Regions from separate parts of the Kitasatospora sp. NPDC017646 genome, predicted to be linked through region 2. Evidence: riboswitches for the same ligand, from Rfam matches in the RefSeq annotation. Region 2 holds a riboswitch; the other holds the start of a gene.
What was found. Region 2 has a riboswitch for thiamine pyrophosphate ahead of thiO (glycine oxidase ThiO). Riboswitches for the same ligand answer to the same signal wherever they lie in the genome.
Positions count from the first base shown of each region.

Region 1 (7,078 bases), on a different contig from region 2:
GTGGAGATCACCGCCAAGCAGAGCAGCAGCGGCAGCTCGTTCCTCTCGGTTCTGCTGATCTTCCTGCCGCTGCTCCTCATCGGCGGACTGTTCCTCTGGTCCGGACGGATGGCGAGCCGGGCCATGACCGGAGGTCTCAGCGCGATCGGCCGCTCACGCGCGAAGATCATCGAGGCCGAGCGCCCGAGCACCCGGTTCGTCGACGTCGCCGGCTACGAGGGCGTCAAGCAGGAGGTCAGCGAGGTGGTCGACTTCCTGCGCAGTCCCGAGCGCTATGCCGCCGCGGGGGCGAAGGGCCCGCGCGGCGTGATCATGGTCGGCCCGCCCGGCACAGGCAAGACCTTGCTCGCCCGCGCGGTCGCCGGAGAGGCCGAGGTCCCGTTCCTGTCGGTGACCGGCTCGGGCTTCGTCGAGATGTTCGTGGGCGTCGGCGCCTCCCGGGTGCGTGACCTCTTCGACGAAGCGCGCAAGCGGGCACCCTCGATCATCTTCATCGACGAGATCGACGCCGTCGGCGGCCGCCGTGGCGGCGGCACCAGGCTGGGCGGCAACGACGAACGCGAGCAGACCCTCAACCAACTGCTCGCCGAGATGGACGGCTTCGACCAGTCCACCGGCATCGTCGTCCTCGCCGCCACCAACCGGCCCGACGCCCTCGACCCGGCGCTCCTGCGGCCCGGCCGCTTCGACCGGCAGGTCACCGTGCCACTGCCCAACCAGGCCGAGCGCTCCGCCATCCTCTCCGTCCACGTGCAGGGCAAGACCCTGGCCCCCGACGTGAACCTGGACCGCATCGCCCGCGCCACCCCCGGCTTCTCGGGCGCCGACCTCGCCAACCTGGTCAACGAGGCCGCCATCAACGCCGTGCGCGCCGAACGCGCCACCCTCACAGTCGGGGACCTGGACACCGCCCGTGACCGGCTGCTGCTCGGCCGCCGCGAGTCCTCCAACGCCCTGCTCCCGGAGGAACGCCGCTCAGTCGCCGTGCACGAGTCCGGACACGCCCTGATGGCCGCCCTGTGCGAACACGCCGACCCCGTCGCCAAGGTCACCATCCTCCCGGCCGGCATGACTCTCGGTGCAACCGAGCAACTCCCGGAGGCGGAACGGCACCTGTACAGCGAGAGCTATCTCATGGACCTGCTGACCGTCCAGCTCGGCGGCCGGGCGGCCGAACTGGCCGTTTTCGGCGAGGGCTCCACCGGCGCCGCCAACGACCTCGCCAACGCCACCCAGGTCGCCACCCGCATGGTCCGCGAATTCGGCCTGTCCACCGCACTCGGCCCGGTCGGATACGCCACCACGACCCCACAGCACCTCGGCCCCGACGCGGAAGACCTGCTGCGCAGGCCCTACTCCGAATCCACCCAGCGCACCGTCGACGAGGAAGTCGCCCGGCTGCTCCGGCAGGCCGAGGCACGGGCGGTCGACCTGCTGCGCAGTCACCGCCCTCAGCTGGACGAGCTCGCCGCGTTGCTCGTGGAGCACGAGACGGTGGACGGCAAGGTCGTCCTCGACATCCTGCACCGGCACCGCGAGCCGGCCGAGCCCGGCCGAGCGCAGGCCAGTCGGACATAGCGCGCGGGGCGGCAGAAGGCCGACGGGGGCGGTCTCGCGCCGCTGGGAGATCACGAATGTCCGGTACACGCCCGGGTCGGCGAGGAGGTGATCAAGCCCCGGCTCCGGGCGAGCGAGGACCGGGGCAGCGGGTTGTGCCGCGTCATTCGCGGAGAGACGGTGGAGGTACCGCATCTGCTGTGAGTGCCGGTGATCCAGCGGCAGGTGTTCCACGTCGCGACCGTCCTGGCCGAGTCGCTGCGGGAAGGAGTGGATATCCATGACCGGTGTCGCGGACCGCATCGCAGAACTGTTCCGGATCAAGGCGAACAAGGTGCTGGATCGGGCCGAGGACCCTCGCGAGGTGCTCGACTACGCGTATACCCAGCAGGTGGAGCTGTTGCAGCAGGTCCGGCGCGGCCTGGCGGATGTGGCGGCGAGCCGGAAACGGCTGGAGCTGCAGATCGCCCAATTGCGGAAGTCGAACAAGAAGTTGGAGGAGCAGGCGCAGCAGGCGCTGGCCGCAGGACGTGAGGATCTGGCGCGTGAGGCGCTGGCCCGGCGGGCGGGTATGCAGGGGCAGCTCGGCGATCTGGAGGAGCAGGAGCCGTTGCTGCGGGCCGAGGAGGAGAAGCTGACGGCGGCCGCGCAGCGGCTGGAGGCGCGGGTGGAGGCCTTCCGCACGCGCAAGGAGACGCTCAAGGCCGAGTACACCCGGGCCGAGGCCGAGACCCGCATCGGCGAGACCCTCTCGGGCATCGGTGAGGAGATGGGGAGCGTCGGCGCGGCGGTGCAGCGCGCCCGGGACCGGACGGAGCAGCTGCAGGCCCGCTCCGGGGCGTTGGACGAGCTGATGGCCTCCGGCGCGCTGGAGGACGCCGCCGCGCCGGCTGGCCCCGACGAGGTCCGGATCGAGCTTGAGCGGATCAGCGCGGACCAGGAAGTGGAGGAGGAGTTGAAGCGCCTGAAGGCGAAGCTGCCTGCCGGCCCGGGCCCGGAGGAAGAGGGCACGGGGCGGGCGGAAGAGGGCGGGGAGTCGTCGGTGTGAGTCACGAGTCGGGAGGTGGGCGGGCGTGAGCCGTTCGGCGTCCGCAGTGGTGCCCGTGATCGAGGTGGAGGTCCGGGGCGAGATGCCGCCGGAGTCGGCCGAGTACGCACGCGACATGGTGCTGGGCGTGGCGCGTCATGCGCGGGATCCGGTGCTGTCCGTGCGGGTGAGGCTGATGCAGGGGCGCGATCCGGCGGTGCGGCGGTCGGCGGTCGCCCGGGCCAGCCTGGATGTGAACGGACGCCTGGCGCGGGCGCGGGTGGTGGCCGAGACGATGCACGAGGCGATCGATCTGCTGAAGGACCGGCTGGAGTACCGGCTCGCCCGTCTGGAGCACTGGGATCGGTGGCCGGGTGGCCTGTTCGTGGGTCCCCGCCGGGGCGCACCGGGGCCTTGACACGGACGCCCCGGGGCCCGGAGGGCTCGTGGCGGGCAGCTCGGTCGGGTCTGCCGTGGAGAGCCGGGGGAGAGGGTCGTTCGGCCCTGGTGCGCGGGAGGGTGGCGCGTAGCGTGGGAAGTGGCCTGCGGGGTGAGCGAGGGAGTTCGGCCGGAACGGTCCAGGGTGGTCAACTGTGCTGTCCTGGAGTGGATTCGACGGGCGGGCTGAGAGGCCGGAGGGGGTCGACGAGACCCCGACGGCGACCTCCACCACCTGATCCGGGCAATGCCGGCGTAGGGAGCCCACCTTGCAGGTTCGGCCTGGGGAAGGGAACAGGGCCCGGGTAGCAGCCCGGCAGTCGACCTGCGGGCTGCACGGGTGGACGGGACCCGGAGCGTGTGTGCCGGGCTCACGTGGGGCGTCCGGGTAGCGGAGGAGGGCTCCGAGGCCGTCGTCGAGGGGCAGTTCGTCGTGGGGGATGACGATGAGGTCCGCGCCGGTGCCGACGATCGCGCGGATGAGTGCGGCGTCGGCCGGTGCCTGCCGGGAGGAGCTGATGCCGAGGGCCTGCATTTCACGTTGGGTGAGGCCGAGTTGTTTGGGTGCGACGCCGATCCACAGCTGTCGTTCCAGGTCGAAGGGGTCGTTGATCAGGACGGCTTCGGCCCGGCCGTGGCGCAGGGCGGTGAACGTGGCGGCGAGGCCCTCGACGGGACCGCTGCGGCGGGCGCGGCGGGCCAGGAACCGCTGGGTGTTGGCCTGGTCGCGGGCGGACAGGCGGCCGCGGAACAGGCAGGCGAGTTCGTCCTCCATGAGCGCGCGTTCGGGATCGGTGTCCCGGCCGTCGCCGTCGATGGTGACGATGCGCTTGCGTAGGCGCCTGGGCGGGCAGTTCCCGGGTGAGGGTGTTGCGGGCCCAGTGGTCGCCGGACAGCCGGACAGCCGGACAGGACGATCGTCTCGGCCTCGCTGCGGTCGGCGAGGCCGGCGAGTTCTTCGGCGACCTCTGCGGCGGCCTGTCGCCATTCGGAGGCCGCAACCCGGTGCCGGGTCAGGTGGCCGGGGGCGACCCTGGCGGTGGACCACCGGCCCGCTTGGAGGTCGACCTCCAGCTCGGAGGTGAGTGCGCCGCCCGGTCGGGCGACGCGGTGGACGCTGACGGCGGCGTAGGGAATGTCGGGGGCGTGCTGGAGGGCGAGCGGCGTGGCGTCCGGGACCATCGTGAACCGGGCGCCGTCGCGGGGTGGCGGCTCCGGGCAGTTCCTCGGCGAGCGCGAGGCGGCCGTGGGCGGCGAAGACGGCCTGCGTGTCGGCCGGGCAGATCGCGATCGGTGCCGACGACGTGGGTGACGGCGCCGGTGGTGGCGGTGTCGGCGCCCTGGGTGGTGAGTTCGGTCGCCAGGTGCCGACAGCGCAGGTCGATGGCCCGGTCGGGTTCGTCGAGGTCGCGTGAGGTGTCGACGTAGGCGCAGGCGTAGGGACCCGGTCGTGCGTAGAGCGGGCCGAGGAAGGTGAGTTTCATGGCCGTCCGCTCCTGGGGGGTGGTCAGAGTCCTTGGGCGAGCAGGAGTTCGTGGGCCAGGCGGGCGGCGCGGCCGACGCGTTCGGGGTCGGGCTCCTGGTCGGGAATGTCCTCCAGCCCCTGGAGGAGGGCGCGCATGGCCCGGCCGAGGGCCTGGACCTGGGTTTCGAGCAGTTCCACGCGTTCGACGGCGCTTTCGAGGTCGCGGCCCGGCGGGTGGAAGGCTTCGGACGTGCGGTCGGTGGTGGGGTCGGTCATGATCGGCTCCCTCGCTGAGTGGTTCCCACCGGTGGGTCACTCGGCGGGTGTGATGAGGCCGTAATGGCCGTCGTAGCGGTGGTAGAGGACGTTGCCGCGGGTGTGCTGGCCGACGACCTTGCGCAGGGTCGTCTGGGCGATCTGGTTGATCGCGGAGCTCACGTTTCTCGATGGCGATGACCGACTTGATCGCGTCCACGACGCGGAAGTAGGCGATGGCGGAGACGTCGATGCTGACGTTGTCGCGGGTGATGATGTCCTGGGACTGGATCGGCATGGTGGCGATCCGCAGCGAGATGTGGTGCATGACGTCGGCGAACGGGATGATCAGGCGCAGTCCCGGGTCGTGTGCTCCGGTGATCTGGCCGAACCGGAAGACGACCCCCTTCTCGTACTGGCGGACGATGCGGACCGACATCGCGAGCCCGATCAGGACCAGGATGACGAGCACCACCAGGACTGCGGTCACGGCGGTCATTTCGGCTCCCTTCGACTGCGGGCCTGCGTCGACAGCCAGGGCCGGGAACGCGTCGCCACGAGCGGAGCGACCGGGAGGCAAGGGACCGGTTTGCGGTCCTACCGTGACCTGGTCCGCAGCGGACCGCAGGTCCGCCCGATGAGGGCTGGCGTGCTGGTCCACCGGGCGGCCGGGTGGGTCAGGCTGACGATTCGCCGTATCCCAGGCTGTCGTGCCAATCGGCCAGGTCGAGGATCTCCTCGACGGGGCGGCACGGGGTGGCCGGTCCGGGAGGTTCGTAGCCGAGCCGCAGCATGAGCCGGACGTGGTCGGGTGGGCCTTCGGGGTCGCGCAGGCGCCACCGGGTCTCCGGCCATTCGACGGCCTGGTGCAGGACGGAGGTGCGCAGGCTGTGGACTGTCGCGAGGAGCCAGACGTGCTCCAGGCCTGTCCGGTGCGCAGCCAGTCCGCGGGCTGGTCGGTGCGGGTGCTCAGCAGGCACAGCTGGTGGAGCGGCGCGAAGTTCCCGGGGCGGGCGACCGGGCCCTTGCCGCGCGCCCCCAGGCCGGGCGGTCCCGTGTCTGTCAGGCTGGAAGAGGCCCTATCGGCGACCCGGAAGGGGAGCGGCCATGGAAACCGAGGCCATCCGTGCTCGGCCGGTGGCAGGAGTCGCACCCAATCTCGCCGACTACGAGCGGGCCCGGCGCGATTTCTCGTGGGAGTCGGCGCGTGAGGCGCTCGGTGGGCTGCCGGGCGGCCGGGGGCTCAACATTGCGTACGAGGCGGTCGACCGGCACGTCGCCGCTGGAGGCGGCGAGCGCGCCGCGCTGCGCTGCGTCGCCGTGGACCGGCAGGTCAGCACGGTGACGTACGACGAGCTGGCCCGCTGGACGAACCGCTTCGCGCATGTGCTGCGTTCACTGGGCGTGGGCCGCGGCGACCGGGTCGCCTCGCTGCTGAGCCGCTGCCCTGAGCTGTACGTGTCCGTTCTCGGGACTCTGAAGAACACCTCGGTGTTCTGCCCGCTCTTCCCAGCCTTCGGGCCGGTCCCGGTCGAGGAACGGCTGCGGCTGGGCGGTGTGCGGGTGCTGGTCACGACCGAGGACCTTTACCGGCGCAAGGTGGCCGGCCGGCGCGAGCAGTTGCCGCAATTGGAAGAGGTGCTGATCGTCGGCCCGTGCGCTGAGCCGCTGGCGGGTACCCATTCGTTCGATGTGCTGTTGGCGCAGGCATCCGAGGAGTTCACGATCCCGGACACCGACCCGCAGGACATGGCGCTGCTGCACTTCACCAGCGGTACCACGGGTACTCCCAAGGGCGCGGTACACGTCCACGAGGCCGTGGTGGCACACCACGCCACTGCGGCCTTCGCCTTGGACCTGCATCCCGACGACGTGTTCTGGTGCACCGCCGATCCGGGCTGGGTCACGGGCACCTCGTACGGGGTCATCGCGCCGCTCACCCACGGGGTGACGATGGTTGTCGATGCGGGGGACTACGAGGCCCGCCGGTGGTACGGCATCCTCGCCGAGGAGCGGGTGAGCGTCTGGTACACGGCGCCGACCGCTATTCGGATGCTGATGCGGGCCAGCCCCCGCGGCATCCCGCCCGACTTGCCGCGCTCCTTCGACCTGTCGGCGCTGCGGTTCATCGCCAGCGTCGGTGAACCGCTCAACCCGGAGGCGGTCCGCTGGGGGCAGGAGATCCTGGGCCTGCCGATCCACGACAACTGGTGGCAGACGGAGACCGGCGCGATCATGATCGCGAACTTCGCGGCCACCGAGATCAGGCCGGGCTCGATGGGCCGCCCGCTGCCCGGGGTGGAGGCGGGCCTGCTGGAGCGAGGGCCGGACGGGCG
Region 1 is NZ_JBIRJC010000001.1:607,759-614,836, reverse strand. Features, by position in the region: gene ftsH (ATP-dependent zinc metalloprotease FtsH) at 1-1,578, shown strand, start outside; gene ACH4J0_RS02995 (PspA/IM30 family protein) at 1,838-2,605, shown strand; gene ACH4J0_RS02990 (HPF/RaiA family ribosome-associated protein) at 2,661-3,002, shown strand; TPP riboswitch at 3,131-3,301, shown strand; gene ACH4J0_RS02985 (hypothetical protein) at 3,381-3,860, shown strand; partial or broken gene ACH4J0_RS02980 (hypothetical protein) at 3,926-4,204, opposite strand; gene ACH4J0_RS02975 (hypothetical protein) at 4,291-4,437, shown strand; gene ACH4J0_RS02970 (hypothetical protein) at 4,530-4,763, opposite strand; gene ACH4J0_RS02965 (hypothetical protein) at 4,800-4,925, opposite strand; partial or broken gene ACH4J0_RS02960 (SPFH domain-containing protein) at 4,993-5,181, opposite strand; gene ACH4J0_RS02955 (hypothetical protein) at 5,420-5,722, opposite strand; gene acsA (acetate--CoA ligase) at 5,850-7,078, shown strand, end outside.
Region 1: it holds a riboswitch for thiamine pyrophosphate, as region 2 does, so the genes downstream of both, ACH4J0_RS02985 (hypothetical protein) here and thiO (glycine oxidase ThiO) in region 2, are expected to answer to the same signal.

Region 2 (7,078 bases):
CCCTCCTGCTCGACCTGGTGCCCCCGGCGCCCGGCGTCACCCACGTCATGGTCTGGGCCGAGTACGGCTACAGCGCCAACCTGCGGCTGGCCGACTTCGCCGACGGCCGCACCCTGCTCGCCACCCACCGCAACGGCGAGGCGCTGACCGCCGAGCACGGCTTCCCGGTGCGGCTGGTGGTGCCGAAGCTGTACGCCTGGAAGGGCCCCAAGTGGGTGCGCGCGGTGGAGTACATGCGGGCCGACCGGCGCGGCTTCTGGGAGGAGCGCGGCTACCACAACCTGGCCGACCCGTGGCGCGAGCAGCGCTACTCCTACCAGGAGGAACCGGGCGACGGGCCGCTCCGCTGAGCCCCCGATCCCGCTAGAACAGCGAGAAGCTGACCGTCACCACGGTCCTCTGCGGGCGCCGCTCGCCGGCCGCCGGGGACTGGCCGCTCACCTTGCCCATGCCGAGCGTCCAGTCGGTGGCCGCCTTCATGGTGAAGCCCGCCGCCTGCAGCGCCTTCTGCGCGTCGTCCCGGCCCATCCCGCTGACGTCCGGGACCGGCACCATGCCCTTGCTGACCACCAGCGAGACCGCGGCGTTCTCCTGCAGCATCTGCCCGGCGGCCGGCGAGCTGCTGATCACCGAACCCTCGGGCACGGTGTCGTTGTAGGTCCGGGTCACTCCGCCCCTGGTCAGTTGGGCGGCGGCCAGCGCGGCGGCCGCGTCGTCCGAGCTCTTGCCGGTCACGTCCGGCACGGCGATCCGCTTGGGGCCCTTGGAGACGGTGACCGTCACAGAGTCGCTCTTGCGGGTGCGCGCGCCCACCCCGGGATCGGTGGAGATCACCTGCCCGGCCGGGACGGACTCGCTGAAGGCGTCGACGAACCTGCCGTGCATGCCGGCCCTGTCCAGGATCCGCTGGGCCTCGCCCCGGTCCTTGCCGAGCACGCCCGGCACCGAACTGTACAGCCCCTCGGAGATCCCGTAGGTGGCGCCGCCGATCGCCACCACCAGCGCGGTCAGCGCGGCCGTCCAGATCAGCGGCTTGCGCGGGACCCGGCGCAGCCGGCTCGGCCGGCGCACCCGGACCGGGGTCGGCTCGTCGTACGGGCGGGGCTCGGCGAGCAGCTGGTCCATCACCTCGGCAGGCACGTCCAGCACGCTGGTGCGCTCCGGTGCCGGGGCGTCGCCGGGCTGGGACAGCGGCTGGATCACCGAGGTCGGCTCGCTGGTCGGGTAGCGCGGGCTGGGCCGGGTGGAGGCCGGCGGCTCGGCGTCCAGCTCGGCCGGCGTGAGGGCACGGCGGACCCGCTGGAGGGCGGCGAGCAGTTCCACCGCGTCGTACGGGCGGGCGTCGACGGCCCGGGCGCAGGCGCCGGCCACTATGGCGTCCAGCGCCGGGGCGACGGTGGGGGCGGTCAGCGAGGGGGCGGGGACGTCCTCGTGCAGGTGCTTGTACATGACCTGGACGGGGTTGTCGCCGGTGTGCGGGCGGCGGCCGGTGAGCATCTCGTACAGCAGGATGCCGGACGCGTAGACGTCGACCCGCTGGTCGGTGGGGGCGTCCGGGAGGATCTGCTCGGGGGCCAGGTAGGAGACCGTGCCCATGACGGTGCCGCCGGTGGCGGTGCTGGTCGAGGTGGGCGCGCCGTCGGCGCTGCCGAGCACCCGGACCAGCCCGAAGTCGGCGACCTTGACCAGGCCGCTCTCGGTGATCAGCACGTTCTCCGGCTTGACGTCCCGGTGGACCAGCCCGGCCCGGTGGGCGGCGCCCAGGGCGGCGAGCACCGGCTCCAGCACGTCCAGCGCGGCCCGGACGGACAGCGCGCCGCGGTCGCGCAGCAGGTCGCGCAGGGTGCGGCCGGGCACGTACTCCATGGCGAGGAAAACGTTTCCGCCGTCCGCGCCCTGGTCGAAGACGTTGACCACGTTGGGGTGGGTCAGCTTGGCGACGGCCTTGGCCTCGCGGATGAAGCGGGCGGTGAAGCCCTCGTCGCCGGCCAGCTGGGGGTGCATCACCTTGAGGGCGACCACCCGGTCCAGCCGGGTGTCGGTGCCCTTGTAGACGGTGGACATCCCGCCGGTCGCGATGCGCTGCTCGACCCGGTACCGGTTGTCGAGCACGGTACCGATCAGGGGGTCGTGCAGTGCCATGTCCACCCGGGGGAGTCTAGTGGCGCGGGAGGACGCCGGTCCCGGAGGACGCCGCTCCGGGACCGGCTTGTGACATGCCCTACACGGACTGGAAGGCGGGCCGCTCCCGGGCGTCCAGGTCGGCGCGGCCGGCCATCGCGGAGGAGGCCTCGGCGTGGAAGCGGCGCGGGATGCGGCCGGCCCGGTGGGCGAGCCGGCCCGCCTCGGCGGCGTGCCGCATCGCCTCGGCCATCAGCACCGGGTCCTGAGCCCGGGTCACCGCGGAGGCGAGCATCACCGCGGAGCAACCCAGCTCCATCGCCAGCGCGACGTCGGAGGCGGTGCCGGCGCCGGCGTCCAGGATCACCGGCACGCCCGCACCTTCCACGATCAGCTGGAAGTTGTGCGGGTTGCGGATGCCCAGGCCGGAGCCGATCGGCGAGCCCAGCGGCATGATCGCCGCGCAGCCGACGTCCTCCAGCTTGCGGGCCAGCACCGGGTCGTCGTTGGTGTACGGGAGCACCGTGAAGCCGTCGTCGACCAGCGTCTCGGCGGCGTCCAGCAGTTCGATCGGGTCCGGCAGCAGGGTGCGCTCGTCGGCGATCACCTCCAGCTTCACCCAGTCGGTGCCGAGCGCCTCGCGGGCCAGCCGGGCGGTCAGCACGGCCTCGCCGGCGGTGAAGCAGCCGGCCGTGTTGGGCAGGACGCGGATGCCGTTGCGGGTCAGCACGTCCAGGACGGAGCCCTGGGTGGTGGCGTCGACCCGGCGCATGGCCACGGTGGTCAGCTCGGTGCCGGAGGCGAGCAGGGCGTGCTCCAGGACCTCCAGGCTCGGCGCGCCGCCGGTGCCCATGATCAGCCGGGAGGAGAAGGCAGCCCCGGCGATGGTCAGAAGGTCGTCGGCCATGGTTCAGCCTCCCTGGACGGCGGTGAGGATCTCGATCCGGTCGCCGCTGGCCAGCGCCGTCGCGGGCCACGAACTGCGCGGCACCACGGCCTCGTTGAGGGCGGCGGCGACGCCGGTGTTGGCGGCGCTGACGGTGGCCACCAGCTCGGCGAGGGTGGTGGTGGCGGGCACCCGGCGGGGCTCGCCGTTGACGGTCAGGGCGATGCCGGCCGGGGTGGTCTCGGTCGGGGTGGTCTCGGTCATGCGGAGGCCTTCGTGGTGGGGGCGTCGGGGGAGAACCGGGTGGGCGTGAACGGCCGTGCCAGCTCGGGGACTTCGCCGGTCGCCAGGTGGTCGGCGAGCAGGTCGGCGGTCACCGGGGTGAGCAGCACGCCGTTGCGGTAGTGGCCGGTGGCGGCGACCAGTCCGGGCAGTGCGGTCGGGCCCAGCAACGGGGCGTTGTCCGGCGAACCGGGGCGCAGCCCGGCCGCGGTCTCGCGCAGCGGGAGTTCGGTGATGCCCGGGACCAACTCATGGGCGTCGCGCAGGAGTTCGTACACCCCGCCAGCGGTGACGGTGGTGTCGTAGCCCTGCTCCTCGGTGGTCGCGCCGATGACCAGCTCGCCGTTCTCCCGGGGCACCAGGTACAGGTGTTGGCCGCGCACCACCGCGCGGACGTTGCGGGAGAGGAACGGCCGGTAGGCGTCCGGGACTTGGAGGCGCAGCACCTGTCCCTTCACCGGGCGGACCGCGGGCAGCACCCCCTCGGGCAGGCCCGGCAGCCGGTGGCTGTGCGGCCCGGCGGCCAGGACGACCTGGTCGGCGGCCACGGTCTCGTGGGTGCTCAGCCGGGCTCCGACCGCACGGCCGTTCCCGACCAGCAGCTCGACGGCCTCGGCCCGGTGCAGCAGGACGCCGGCCCGCTCGCAGGCGGCGACCAGGGCGGTGAGCAGTCGGCGGGGATCCACCTGGTGGTCGTCCGCGACGTGCAGGCCGCCGCGCACGCCGGGGGCGAGCATCGGTTCGAGCTTGCGGGCCTCCCGGCCGGTCAGCCAGCTGGAGTCCAGGCCCAGCCGCTGGTGGAAGGCGTGCAGTTCGCGCAGTTCCTCGCGGTCGTCGGAGTCCAGCGCCACGGCGATGGTGCCGCAGCGGCGGTAGCCGGTGTCGAGGCCGCCGCTCGCCTCGGTGAGCTCGGCGGCGAAGGACCCGTACCGCTGGTTGGAGGCCATCCCGAGGTGCAGCAGCGGCTCCTCGCCGTACTGCAGCTCGGTGACCGGGGCGAGCATTCCGGCGGCGACCCCGGCCGCGCCCCCGCCGTGGGCGGGGTCGACCACGACCACGTTCCGCAGCCCGCGCTGTGCGGCGCGCCAGGCGACGGCGAGGCCGATGACGCCCCCGCCGATCACCAGCACGTCCGCGCGGCTGCCTGCTGACAAGCGTGACAAAGCTGCTCTTCTCCCTTCGCCGGTATGACCCGGATCAGGTTCGGACGGTCGCGGGCCGTGCCAGCCCGCCTCTCAGCCCGGTTCGCCGGGCTCCCGCGTGGTGCCCCCACCTTAACGCCGGGGGTCGGTCGGGCCGAAGGGCCGTACGAGGAGTGGACGAGGGCCGGACGGCCGCCGGGGCCCGCCCGGGCACTGAGTACAGTGACGGCGTGGCAGAGCTGAGCGGAACGGATCGGGTGGTCGTCGTCGGAGCCGGGCTGGCCGGGGCGCAGTGCGCCCTGCGGCTGCGGCAGGGCGGCTGGCGGGGGCGGATCGTCCTGGTCGGCGAGGAACCCCGCGCGCCGTACGACCGGCCGCCGCTCTCCAAGGACGTGCTGCTCGGCAAGGCCGACGCCACCACCCTGGACATCGACTACGAGGGGCTCGGCATCGAGCTGCTCACCGGCCGCCGGGCCACCGGCCTCACCCCCGGCGTGCTGCACACCGACGGCGGCGACCTCCCGTACGACTCGCTGGTGATCGCCACCGGCGCCACCCCGCGCGCCCTGCCCGGGGCCGAGCGCGCCCACCTGTTGCACACCCTGGACGACGCCCTGGCGCTGCGCGCGCTGCTGCGCCCCGGCCTGCGGCTGGTGCTGGTCGGCGCGGGCTGGATCGGCGCCGAGGTGTCCACCGCCGCGCGCCAGGGCGGCTGCGAGGTCACCGTGGTGGAGGCCGGTCCGGCGCCGGTGCCGGGCGCGCTGCCGACCGAGGTCGGCTCGGCGATGGCCGCCTGGTACGCCGAGGCCGGGGTCGAGCTGCGCTGCGGGGTCGGCGTGGCCGCCGTCGAGCCCGGGGCGGTGCTGCTGGCGGACGGCTCCCACCTGCCCGCCGACGAAGTGGTGGTCGGCGTCGGCGCCCGGCCCGCGACCGGCTGGCTGGCCGGTTCGGGCGTCGAGCTGGACGCCTCCGGCGCGGTCGTGGTGGACGCTCGGCTGCGCACCGGTCTGCCCGGGGTGTTCGCGGCCGGCGACTGCGTCAGCTACCCGTCGGCCCGCTCCGGCGCCCGGCTGGCCGTCCAGCACTGGGACCACGCGCTGCAGTCGGGCGGGGCCGCGGCCGCCGCCGTGCTCGGGGCGGACGCGCCGTACGACCCGGTGCCGTACTTCTGGTCCGAGCAGTTCGGGCGGATGGTCCAGTACGCGGGCCGGCACGCCGAGGGCGACGAACTGCTGTGGCGCGGCAGCCCGCAGGACGCCGCCTGGTCGGTGCTGTGGCTGCGCGACGGGGTGCCCAGTGCGCTGCTCGCGGTGGACCGGCCGCGCGACCTCACCCAGGGCCGGAAGCTGATCGAGCGCGGGACGCCGCTGGACCGGACCCTCGCGGCGGACCCGTCGGTGGCGCTCAAGGCGGCGCTCAAGGGGGCCACCGCTTAGCGCCGGGAGGCGTGGAGGTGGCAGTCTGGTGCCGTGAGTGAGATCGATGCCAAGACTGACGCCCTGGTCCCCGAGTGGTTGTACCTCCCCGACATCTCCGAGCGGTGGGGTGTGCTGGTCACCGAGGTTCGCAACATGGTCAAGAAGGGTGACCTGATCGCGGTCCGCCGCGGTCCCAACAAGTCGCTGCAGGTCCCGGCGGCGTTCATCGACGAGGACGGCCCGGTCAAGCACCTGGTCGGCCTGCTGACCGTGCTGCGGGACAGCGGGTTCTCCGACCAGGAGATCGTCGAGTGGATGTTCTCCGAGGACCCGACGCTGCCCGGCACCCCGGTGCAGGCGCTCTGGGAGAACCGGGCGACCGAGGTCAAGCGCCGCGCCCAGGCCCTGGCGCTGTGATGACCGACCCGCGGTCCCGCCTGGCCGACGCCCGGCTCTACCTGTGCACCGACGCCCGCCGGGAGCAGGGCGACCTGGCCGAGTTCCTGGACGCGGCGCTGGCCGGCGGGGTGGACATCGTCCAGCTCCGCGACAAGGGCCTGGAGGCCAGGCAGGAGCTGGCGGCCCTGGAGGTCTTCGCCGACGCCTGCCGCCGCCACGGCAGGCTGCTGTCCGTCAACGACCGCGCCGACATCGCCCACGCGGCCCGGCCGGACGTTCTGCACCTCGGACAGGACGACCTGCCGGTGCCGGCCGCCCGGGCGATCCTCGGCGAGGACGTGCTGATCGGACGCTCCTGCCACGCCGAGTCCGAGGTGGACGCGGCGGTCGCCGAACCGGGCGTGGACTACTTCTGCACCGGCCCGGTCTGGCCGACCCCGACCAAGCCGGGCCGCCCGGCGCCGGGCCTCGGCCTGGTCTCGTACGCGGCGAAGCAGGCCACCGACCGGCCGTGGTTCGCGATCGGCGGGATCGACCTCGGCAACGTGGACGAGGTGCTGGCCGCCGGCGCCCGCCGGATCGTCGTGGTCCGGGCCATCACCGCGGCGGAGGACCCGCGGGCCGCCGCCGCCGAGCTCGCCCGCCGGGTGCGCGCGGCCTGAGGGCCCGTCCGGCGGATCCTGCCCGGCGTCGCGCGCCCGGCAGGATCCGCCGGACAGGCCCTGGCGGCTTCTCGGGGCCGCCGCCGTCAGTACTTGCGGACGGTGGCGGCCTCGGCCAGCGCCAGCAGCACCGTACGGGCCCCCTCGTCGGCGAGCGGCGCCCCCGCC
Region 2 is NZ_JBIRJC010000002.1:462,165-469,242, forward strand. Features, by position in the region: gene ACH4J0_RS05170 (sulfite oxidase-like oxidoreductase) at 1-350, shown strand, start outside; gene pknB (Stk1 family PASTA domain-containing Ser/Thr kinase) at 364-2,142, opposite strand; gene ACH4J0_RS05180 (thiazole synthase) at 2,222-3,028, opposite strand; gene thiS (sulfur carrier protein ThiS) at 3,032-3,271, opposite strand; gene thiO (glycine oxidase ThiO) at 3,268-4,452, opposite strand; TPP riboswitch at 4,447-4,559, opposite strand; gene ACH4J0_RS05195 (NAD(P)/FAD-dependent oxidoreductase) at 4,662-5,867, shown strand; gene ACH4J0_RS05200 (Rv2175c family DNA-binding protein) at 5,901-6,266, shown strand; gene thiE (thiamine phosphate synthase) at 6,266-6,910, shown strand; gene ACH4J0_RS05210 (polyprenyl synthetase family protein) at 6,997-7,078, opposite strand, start outside.